Regions from separate parts of the Eubacterium sp. 3_1_31 genome, predicted to be linked through region 1. Evidence: predicted binding sites of a transcription regulator. Region 1 holds the regulator's gene; each other region holds the start of a gene.
The links. Region 1 encodes Rex, which represses fermentation and respiration genes when NADH is low (regulators of the CRP and FNR family bind a similar motif). Its sites were predicted from a motif close to ATTGTTAANNNNTTAACAAT; they were not measured.
Positions count from the first base shown of each region.

Region 2: a site for Rex is predicted at 2,059-2,078, ahead of ACESSZ_RS08810 (acetyl-CoA C-acetyltransferase). Genes of this name have one in related genera too.
Region 3: a site for Rex is predicted at 1,775-1,794, ahead of ACESSZ_RS15110 (phosphoglycerate kinase). Genes of this name have one in related genera too.

Region 1 covers NZ_CAXUBY010000060.1:3,264-6,555, reverse strand. Annotated here, with positions in the region: gene asnS (asparagine--tRNA ligase) at 1-1,035, opposite strand, end outside; gene ACESSZ_RS15215 (redox-sensing transcriptional repressor Rex) at 1,301-1,930, opposite strand; gene ACESSZ_RS15210 (NUDIX hydrolase) at 2,073-2,594, opposite strand; gene ACESSZ_RS15205 (NUDIX hydrolase) at 2,756-3,244, opposite strand.
Region 2 covers NZ_CAXUBY010000018.1:25,342-28,633, forward strand. Annotated here, with positions in the region: gene ACESSZ_RS08800 (DUF6179 domain-containing protein) at 1-72, opposite strand, end outside; gene ACESSZ_RS08805 (DUF6323 family protein) at 69-458, opposite strand; gene ACESSZ_RS08810 (acetyl-CoA C-acetyltransferase) at 757-1,962, opposite strand; gene ACESSZ_RS08815 (acyl-CoA dehydrogenase) at 2,538-3,292, shown strand, end outside.
Region 3 covers NZ_CAXUBY010000059.1:35-3,326, forward strand. Annotated here, with positions in the region: gene ACESSZ_RS15105 (GGDEF domain-containing protein) at 58-1,635, opposite strand; gene ACESSZ_RS15110 (phosphoglycerate kinase) at 1,865-3,043, shown strand; gene tpiA (triose-phosphate isomerase) at 3,069-3,292, shown strand, end outside.

The DNA.
Region 1 (3,292 bases):
GACTACTTTCTCACATAAGTAGCGTTCATGCTCACTCTGCAGATCCATGCCCCATTCGATTTTGTTATTTTCAAACTTCACATCGGCTTTCTTTAAAAGCTCAATCGCCTCCGTATAAGTCATACGCTTAAATTCACTGTTACGTACCTTGGTGATACGTTCAATGCATTCCTTATCAATCATGCTGTTAAAGAATTTCATTTCTTCCGGTGCATTTTCCAAGACATAATCAATACAATATTTCACCATATCTTCAATAAGATCCATATCATCCTCTAAGTCCGCAAAGGCAATTTCCGGTTCAATCATCCAGAATTCACTGGCATGACGTGTCGTATTTGAGTTTTCGGCACGGAAAGTTGGTCCAAAGGTATACACATCTCGAAAAGCCATCGCAAAGGATTCTACATGCAATTGTCCGGATACCGTTAAAGAAGCGTGTTTCCCAAAGAAATCTTCTTCATACTTTTGATCTTCACGTGTGGTAACTGTAAAGGTTTCTCCCGCACCTTCTGCATCATTGCCGGTAATGACTGGCGTATGTACATAGACAAAGCCCTGGTTCTGGAAGAACTCATGGATGGCCATGGACAATACAGAACGCAGACGGAAAATGGCATAGAAGGAATTCGCACGAGGACGCAAGTGTGGTATCTCACGCATATACTCAAAGCTGTGACGTTTCTTCTGCAATGGATAATCACGATCACAATCACCTTCCAAAACAGCCTCTGTTACTACAATTTCAAATGGCTGTTTACCATCTGGTGTTAATTTTAATTTCCCGGTTACGGTAATAGCTGCGCCGGTAGGATATTTCTCTACTTCCGCGAAGTTTTTCAATTCCTGCATATAAACTAATTGTGCATTGCGGAAATACGTACCATCATTTAATTCGATAAAGCCTAATTTACCGCTGCAGCGATTTGTACGTATCCAACCTTGCAGCTGTACATATTCCAAGCTGTCTAGTTCTACATGAGATGCGCTTAATACGATTTCATATAGTTCGCGAATGGTCATAAATTCAAACATTTCATTTCCTCCTTTTATTCATTAAGGGAACAAAAAAAACGTTCCCTTTCAGGAACGTAAGTTAGTTACGCGGTGCCATCCTGATTCCTGTCAGAAATACCTCTGCTGACAGACATCTTGCTTATCGGATCTTAACGCCATCCTTTCGCGGAATCGTCTACTCTATTCTCCGATTCAACTCCACAGGTGTTCTCCGCTTGCTCGTATGCCTCCGGCTTCCACCATCCCGGATTCGCTATGCATCGTTAGCAGGCATCGTCCTGTTTCAACGTTCTACATTTAAACTGTTTGTTTCAAAAACAAGTTCCTGTATAGATGATACCACATCTACGCTCTTTAATACAACCCCTTTTGGAATTTGTATATGCACATGGGTAAAATCGACCAAACCTGTGATGCCACAGGCAATTAAACGATCTACCGTCTGCTGAATATTTTCACTGATGGCTAAGATGGCGATACGGCAGCCATCCGGAATGCGTTGTTCCAGCTCACTGATATCATATACCGGAATACCGAAACGCACACCCTGGCGATCAGGATTAATATCAAATGCACAGGCAATCTCACCTACAACATAATCCCATTTATTATACTTCATCAAAGCGCGGCCCATATTACCTGCCCCCACCAAAATGATCTTCTCATCGAAATCCATGCCAAGCTGCTGGTTGAATATTTCAATCAGTTTATTGACATCATAACCATACCCTTGTTTCCCCAGATTTCCCAAAAAGGAAAAATCTCGGCGAATCGTCGTTGGTTCAATATTCACAACACTGGCAAGCTCTTTGGACATGATCCTTTCCACTCCTGAGCTTTTCAGTTTCCGCAGTGCTTTCAGATACACCGGATAGCGCTGCAACGTAGCCTTTGGCACATTTTTCTCTGTCATGTTCATCACCTCTGTTAGTATACCACAAATTTTTTTAATTGTGAAGAATTTGTCATTTTGAACTTTTACGGCTTGTACGTACTGTCATACGTATCTCATAGTGCTAATAAAAAGAAGCAAGAAAACTTAGCTTTCCGATATATTATGATGAACAATGCAAGCCTTGCTGCTTATGCATGTCTAACAATAAAGCAAGCAAATGTGGCTGATATGGGATGAAGATTCCCTGTTTGCACATCAGATGCACAGTTTCTAAATCTGCCCAACAAACACCACTGACCTCCTCCTTTTGCAATGTCAGATCTGCTAATCCTCCGGCATAATCAATGGTAAAGAAATCTACTAAGGAATGTTGTCCATAGCTGCGCAAAACCGGCTTACGTTGTTGAAAATCCATATAAATGCCTAATTCTTCCTGCAACTCGCGCTGTGCACATTGCCGGGCATTTTCTCCACTAACAGCACTTCCGCCTATGCCAAAATCCCAATAGCCGGGAAAGCTTTCTTTTTGATCTGAACGTTTTTGTAACAACAGACGACCATCTTTACCAAGAATCAACAGATGAATGACCAAATGGTAATCTCCTATTGCCATCGCATCTCCACGCTTTACCCTGCGTCCAGTACAAATGCCATCTTGTGTATAGATATCCCAGTATTCCATGATTCTTTCCTCCTAACCTTCTGTGATTGCTTTATTGGCTGCGTGATTGATTATGCGCTTGCTCATCACGTGCTTTTCATGTTTTTAATTATATCTTTTTATTCTTTAAATCATTGATCAAGTGCTTTACAAATGCTTACCCGGTACATTCTCCTTTTTCATCATTCACATTCTTTCGCAAGCCTTGTCACGATGGTTTGTATCCGCTCATCATCCAACTGTTTCAAGGTATCCTTAAAGAAAGCCGGATAGGCATCATAGCTTTGATAGTCATCGATCGGTATCCAAACCGCCTCCTCTAAAGGTGTTTTAAGAAATGGCTTTTTTAAATCCTCTTCATGCACAGGTTCTACCAGATAATAAAAGGATACCTCATGATTATTGCCAAGATCTTCTACATCAAAAAAATTCTCATGGATGCATACCAGTCGTTTAACACGAATAGATAAGCCTATTTCTTCCTTTGTTTCCCTGATGATTGCCTCTTCTGCAGTTTCCTGAAACATGATGGCACCTCCCAGTGAATACATAACTTCTTTACCACCTTCCGCTAATCTACCTTTCATCATCAGCACTTTGCCATCACGAACCAAAATCGCACCTGCTCGTAACCGAAAGGTTCCCTTTTCACTATCATAACAATTATCCATAAGCTCATCTCCTTTTTAGCTATGTTAAATATCCATAGCATCAAAAAA
Region 2 (3,292 bases), on a different contig from region 1:
ATGTTTAAGTAACTCCAGACGCTCTTGTTGCTGGTCGCTACTCTTTTTTTGTGTTTGTATGTTAGAGCTCATTTTCGTATTTTTAGCTGTTTGCAGCACCGTTTTATAAGGACTTTATCAAATGTTCCATATTGCATATGAAAGGTAAGCAGGGTATGCAGTATGGTGGCATCATTCACTTGCCAGGAAAACAAAGAGCGTAATTGATAATAGGAAAATATGGCATCATGAAGCATGGGTAAATATCGTGTTGCATCTGCATAAGGGGAGGCAGCCAGCGCTTTTATCAGCTCATATAAGATGTGATAGTCACTCTCTACCAAGTCAAAAGCGCTACAAGCATGCTGCACACTTTGTTTTAAGGCTGTCATATCTTCTGCACGCAGATGGTATCCATAAGATTGAAGTTGTTGATTGAGCGTTTGATTGACGGATAAAGCTTGAGATGTCGTATGCATTGATGATCACTTCCTTTCATGTAAAGAGTTTTATCACAAATAGGAAGCGAGGTATAGTCTTGAAAAAATGATGAATTTATGGTATTATATGAATACAAATAAGAGAAAAAAATCTTTAAACTATATGTCGATGGTGTTGAAACATCATTTTTTTATTTTATCGGGATGAAAAGAGCAGATACAGGGATTGAAGAAAGGGCATAAACAAGTCTCAATACAGTATTTAATCATACGAACGTATGATAGAAGTACATACAAAAAAAACATCGGTAAATACACCGATGTTTTGCGTTATTTCTTAAGGACGTTTTACGATAACAGCAGTACCCTGTCCGCCACCGATACACAGAGATGCTAAACCAACTTTTGCATCACGTTTGATCATTTCGTGGATCAATGTTACTAAGATACGGTTACCAGATGCACCTACTGGATGACCCAGTGCAATGGCACCACCATTTACGTTTGTCTTGTTCATGAATTCTTCGCGATCGATACCGTGTTCTTCCACTAATTCATGGATAACACCTAAACTCTGTGCTGCGAATGCTTCATTCAGTTCGACTAATTCAATATCCTGCAGTTTCAGACCTGCATAGTTCAATGCATGACGAATTGCTGGAGTAGGACCTAAGCCCATAGTCAATGGATCTACACCACCTTGGCCGATACCGATAACTTCACAAATTGGTGTTAAGTTATATTTTGCTACAGCATCTTCACTAGCTAATAATACAAAGCTTGCACCATCATTGATACCAGATGCATTAGCAGCTGTTACAGTACCATCTTTAATGAAAGCTGGGCGAAGTTTTGCCATTTTTTCAGGAGTAGATTTACGGTTAGGATGTTCGTCAGTATCAAAGATCACAGTTTCTTTTCTCAGTTTTACTTCTACTGGAACGATTTCATCTTTGAAACGTCCGCTATCAACAGCAGCTATTGCTTTCTGTTGAGATGCATAACCGAATTCATCTTGCATTTCACGAGTGATGTTATATTTTTTCGCAATATTTTCTGCGGTAACACCCATGTGAATACCATTCATAGCATCAGTTAATGCGTCGTAGATCATATGGTCCGTACATTTGAAATCTCCCATTTTGTTTCCTGTACGAGTGTTTGCAGGAATTAGGTAAGGAGCACCTGACATGCTTTCTACACCACCAGCAACAACGATATCATTGAAGCCAGTCTGGATAGACATAACACCTTCCATTACGGTACGTAAACCGGAACCACATACCATGTTAACGGAATGTGAACAAACAGATTCAGGAATACCAGCAGCCAATGCAACCTGACGGCCGATGTTCTGCCCCAATCCTGCACTTAATACGTTACCACACAGCAGTTCATCAACATTTTCAGGGGCAACGTGTGCGTCTTCCAGTAATGCTTTGACAACAGTAGCACCTAAATCAACTGGTTTAACTGTTGTTAAAGAACCCAGAAAACTACCGATTGCACTACGTTTAGCGCTAACAACATAAGTTTTTTTCATTTTCTCTACCTGTCTTTCTTTTTCGAAACCTTTCTTGATATGAATACTAACTTCATACATGAATATGATACCGAAAAAGGATACAGATGTCAACAGCTTGTGAAAAAATTAATAAGTTCTGTATGCATACTTTTGGGTGTTGTAAGTTTAGGATGTTGTCCCTTTATAAGTAGGAGGAAACGTTATCATTTTGATGCATCTTGACTACAATACTAAGAATTCCCAAAAAAGATTAGATTCAAAGCATAAGCATTTAACTAAAGTGTACATCAAGAGCCAAGGATATGACCTACTTATACAAGATTTTTTCTTTTCATGAATAGAAAGGGATGGTAAGCAGGAAAGGTAAGGATAATACAGGAAGAAAGGGTGCTAATGAAACGGGTTTTTTGTTTCTGTTAAAACTTGTTAAAATTTTAACAATTGTGTTGACGAAAGGAAAAAAGAGGGATAAAATTATATATGGATTATGGCTCCCGAAACGCCGGGATACCGCCTGTTATATACATTATTTATATATAGGCGCATGTAAGAATCCTATTAGTTCAAGAACATTCAAGGAGAGGAGAACACTTATGGACTTCATGTTAACAGAACAACACAAAATGATGAAGAAACTATTCGCTGAGTTTGCTGAAAAAGATGTCAAACCTCTTGCAGCAGAAGTCGACGAAGACGAACGTTTCCCACGTGAAAACGTTGAAAAAATGAGAGAGTGCAAAATGCTCGGTATTCCATTCCCAAGAGAATACGGCGGAGCAGGTGCAGATTACCTGAGCTACATTCTGGCAGTTGAAGAACTGAGCAAGAAATGTGGTACTACAGGTGTTGTATTATCTGCCCATACTTCTCTGGGAACTTGGCCAATTTTTGCATTTGGTACAGAAGAACAGAAAAACCGTTATCTGCCTGATTTATGTACAGGTAAGAAACTGGCTGCTTTCGGTTTAACAGAACCAAATGCCGGTACGGATGCTGCTGGTCAGCAGACAACTGCTGTAAAAGATGGCGATGATTATATCTTAAATGGTACAAAGATCTTTATTACAAACGCTGGTGAAGCTGATGTATATGTAATCTTTGCGATGACTGACAAGTCTAAGGGAACACATGGTATTTCTGCCTTTATCGTAGAAAAAGGTATGCCAGGATTTACAGTAGGACAGCACGAAAAGAAATTAGGTATTCGTGGTAGTGCTACTAGTGAATTGATCTTTAACAATGTGCGTTTAAGCAAAGATCAGCTGTTAGGTCAAGAAGGTAAAGGCTTCAAGATTGCCATGATGACACTGGATGGCGGACGTATCGGTATCGCTGCACAGGCATTAGG
Region 3 (3,292 bases), on a different contig from region 1:
GATGTTAAATTTGGAAATACCCCTGTTTGTCGACAGTCTGAAAGCTCTAAAGAGCTTTTAATATTGCTTATATTGATTCTTACCGGCAGCCTTTGCTTTATATAAAGCAGCATCAGCCATGGTAAGGGCATCTTCATAACGGAATAGATCATCATTTTGAAAGATCGTAAAGCCACAGGAAATTGTCGCTTTTTCAGCAGCTTTATTCATCTTATGCTCCATGCCGATTTGATCAAGTTCGGCATAGATATGATCGAGGTATTCACAGATATCTTCCTTTGTGATATTTACGCATAAGGTGATAAATTCATCACCGCCAAAACGTGCAGCAAAGAAACGCGAATCGCCGTTTTCATCCATACAGCGGGCAACGTTTTGTAACAGTTTATCCCCCATATGATGACCATAATAATCATTGAATTCTTTAAAATAATCCACATCGGCTACCACGATACCAATTGTTGATACATGCGGGTTTTTATGCATCGCACAGACCAGGGAATTAAAATAAGAACGATTAAACAGTCGGGTGAGACCATCAATTTTTATCTGCGCCTCTAACTGATTTTTCTCATTCCGGAAACGATCACGTTCTTTCATGATCTGGTTCATTTTAATCTTTTCTTTCATACTTTCTGACTTTGTCTTATTTGTCATATCCTCAACCAATTTTTGTAACATATAATATTGCTTATAGGAATTAATTAAGACATTTTCTAAATGGAAAGACTCCGCATAGCGAATCCAATTACGATGCAATTGCAACTGTTGTTCGACATCATCCTCCAGACACATTTCTCCCATATACTGTAAATATTTTTCTGCTCGTTCCTGATCTTTGATTTGTAGGAGAATGGCAAAGATATCGCAGTAGAAGGTGAAATAATAGGTCCGGTTTTTATGTTTATGAAGATTGCTTTCACTGAAATAATCAGCAATTCGTTTGACACTATCGACACGTTTGCTGGCATTGGCAAGGTACAATTCACATAAACGAATGACATGTGTCGACAATGGCGAAGCTTTAAAGGATACTAGTTTCGCCGCATATTCTTGATAACGTTTTATGGCTTTATCTAAATGTTCGTTAAAGATTTCTAACTGTATCAGATTTAAGATAACCAACAAATCGGCATGTGTCATAATGGTAGCTTTCTTATCCAAGAAGGTTTGATATGCCATCTTAATATAATACAGAGCTTCCTGATAATCTTCCTTTTGAAAAAACATCGTGGCAATATTGTTTAAAACTACCATTTTTTGATGCAGATCTTTTTCATTCTCCGCTAAGTTATAGGCATTTAATAAGTTTTGAATAGCATTTACTTCATCAAAATGAGAATTATAATACAAACCGGCAATGGTGTAGTTGCGTAGTAATAAATCAGTGTAATGATATTCTTCTCCCAGGTTTAATGCAATATGCAGATGTTTCAGACATGCTTCATGTTCACGAATCATCAGATGGTAATCGGCTAGAAAGGTGTGAGCAAAGGCGATGGCATGGGTATCTTTATGCGCTTCCCCTAATGTCAGAAGCTCATTTGCCAGCTGAAACTCATCATCCATATCCGCATTGCTATGCTGTACCAGCAGATTCATCAATTCCTCTTTTTTATGTTTATACTCATCCATATACATCCCTCTTTTTTATAACCATAATTTTTTGCTATGAATGTTTGATATCCATATTATACTATAAAAGCGTTAACAAAAATACTATTTATGTGGTTATTTTTCAGAATTTACCGGCGTTATCTTCCCTTGTTAAGAAATTGTGATTTTATTCGCAAATTCGCAAAATACGTTTACGAATAAGGCTCTTAGTGGTATAATAAGACCGTTACATAAGGAGGATTTTACAATGGCAAAGAGAACTGTAAAAGATTTAGATGTTGCTGGAAAACGCGTTATCGTAAGATGCGACTTCAACGTTCCAAGAAAAGATGGAAAAATTACAAATGACAACCGTATCATTCAGGCGTTACCTACAATTAAATACCTGATTGAAAACAATGCAAAAGTTATCTTGATGTCACACTTAGGTAAAGTAAAAACAGAAGAAGACAAAGCAAAAAACGATTTGCGTTGTGTAGCTGATCGTTTAAGTGAACTGGTTGATACTAAAGTTACTTTCGTACCAGTAACAAGAGGAAAAGAACTGGAAGATGCTGTTGCAGCATTGAACGATGGAGAAATCGTTGTTGTTCAGAATACTCGTTATGAAAAAGGCGAAAGCAAAAATGATCCTGAATTGGCTAAATACTGGGCTAGCTTAGGTGATTTGTTTGTAGAAGATGCATTTGGTAGCGTACACCGTGCACATGCTTCTACTGCTGGTATTGCATCTATTTTACCTAACGCATTAGGTTTCTTAGTAGAAAAAGAAGTAAAGATGCTGGGTGCTGCTGTTGACACTCCAGAACGTCCATTCGTTGCAATCATCGGTGGTGCTAAAGTATCTGATAAGATTGCTGTTGTTGACAACCTGCTGAAGAAAGCAGACAAAGTTCTGATCGGTGGCGGTATGGCTTATACATTCCTGAAAGCACAGGGTTACAATGTTGGAAAATCTTTAGTAGAAGAAGATAAGCTGGAATTGGCAAAAGAATATTTAGCTAAGGCTGAAGGTAAATTGATCCTGCCAGTTGATCATGTATGTGCTGATGCATTTGCAGAAGATGCAAACACAGTTGTTGCTGACAATGACAACATCCCTGCAGATTACATGGGCTTAGATATCGGACCTAAATCTATTGAACTGTACAAGAATGAATTAGCTGGTGCTAAGACAGTTGTATGGAACGGACCTATGGGTGTATTTGAAATGAAACCATTTGCTAAGGGTACTTTGGAAGTATGTACAGCAATTTCTGAATTACCAGGAGCTACAACAGTTATCGGTGGCGGAGATTCTGCAGCAGCGGCAATCCAGTTAGGATTCGCTGAAAAATTCTCTCATATTTCTACCGGTGGCGGAGCTTCTTTGGAATACATGGAAGGTAAAGAACTGCCAGGTATCGCTGTTATCAGTGATAAATAAAAAACATTAGAGGAGAAAATAAATCATGAGAAAACCAATTATTGTCGGAAACTGGAAAATGAATAAAACCATGAAGGAAACAAAAGAATTCATGGAAGCTGTAGATGGTGTTGCGGCAAGTGACAACGCTACCTATGGTATCGGCGCTCCTTATACTGCATTAGCTACAGCTGTTGCAGGTGCTAAAAACTTAATCGTAGCTGCTGAAAACTGCCATTTTGAAGATACAGGTGCTTTCACAGGAGAAGT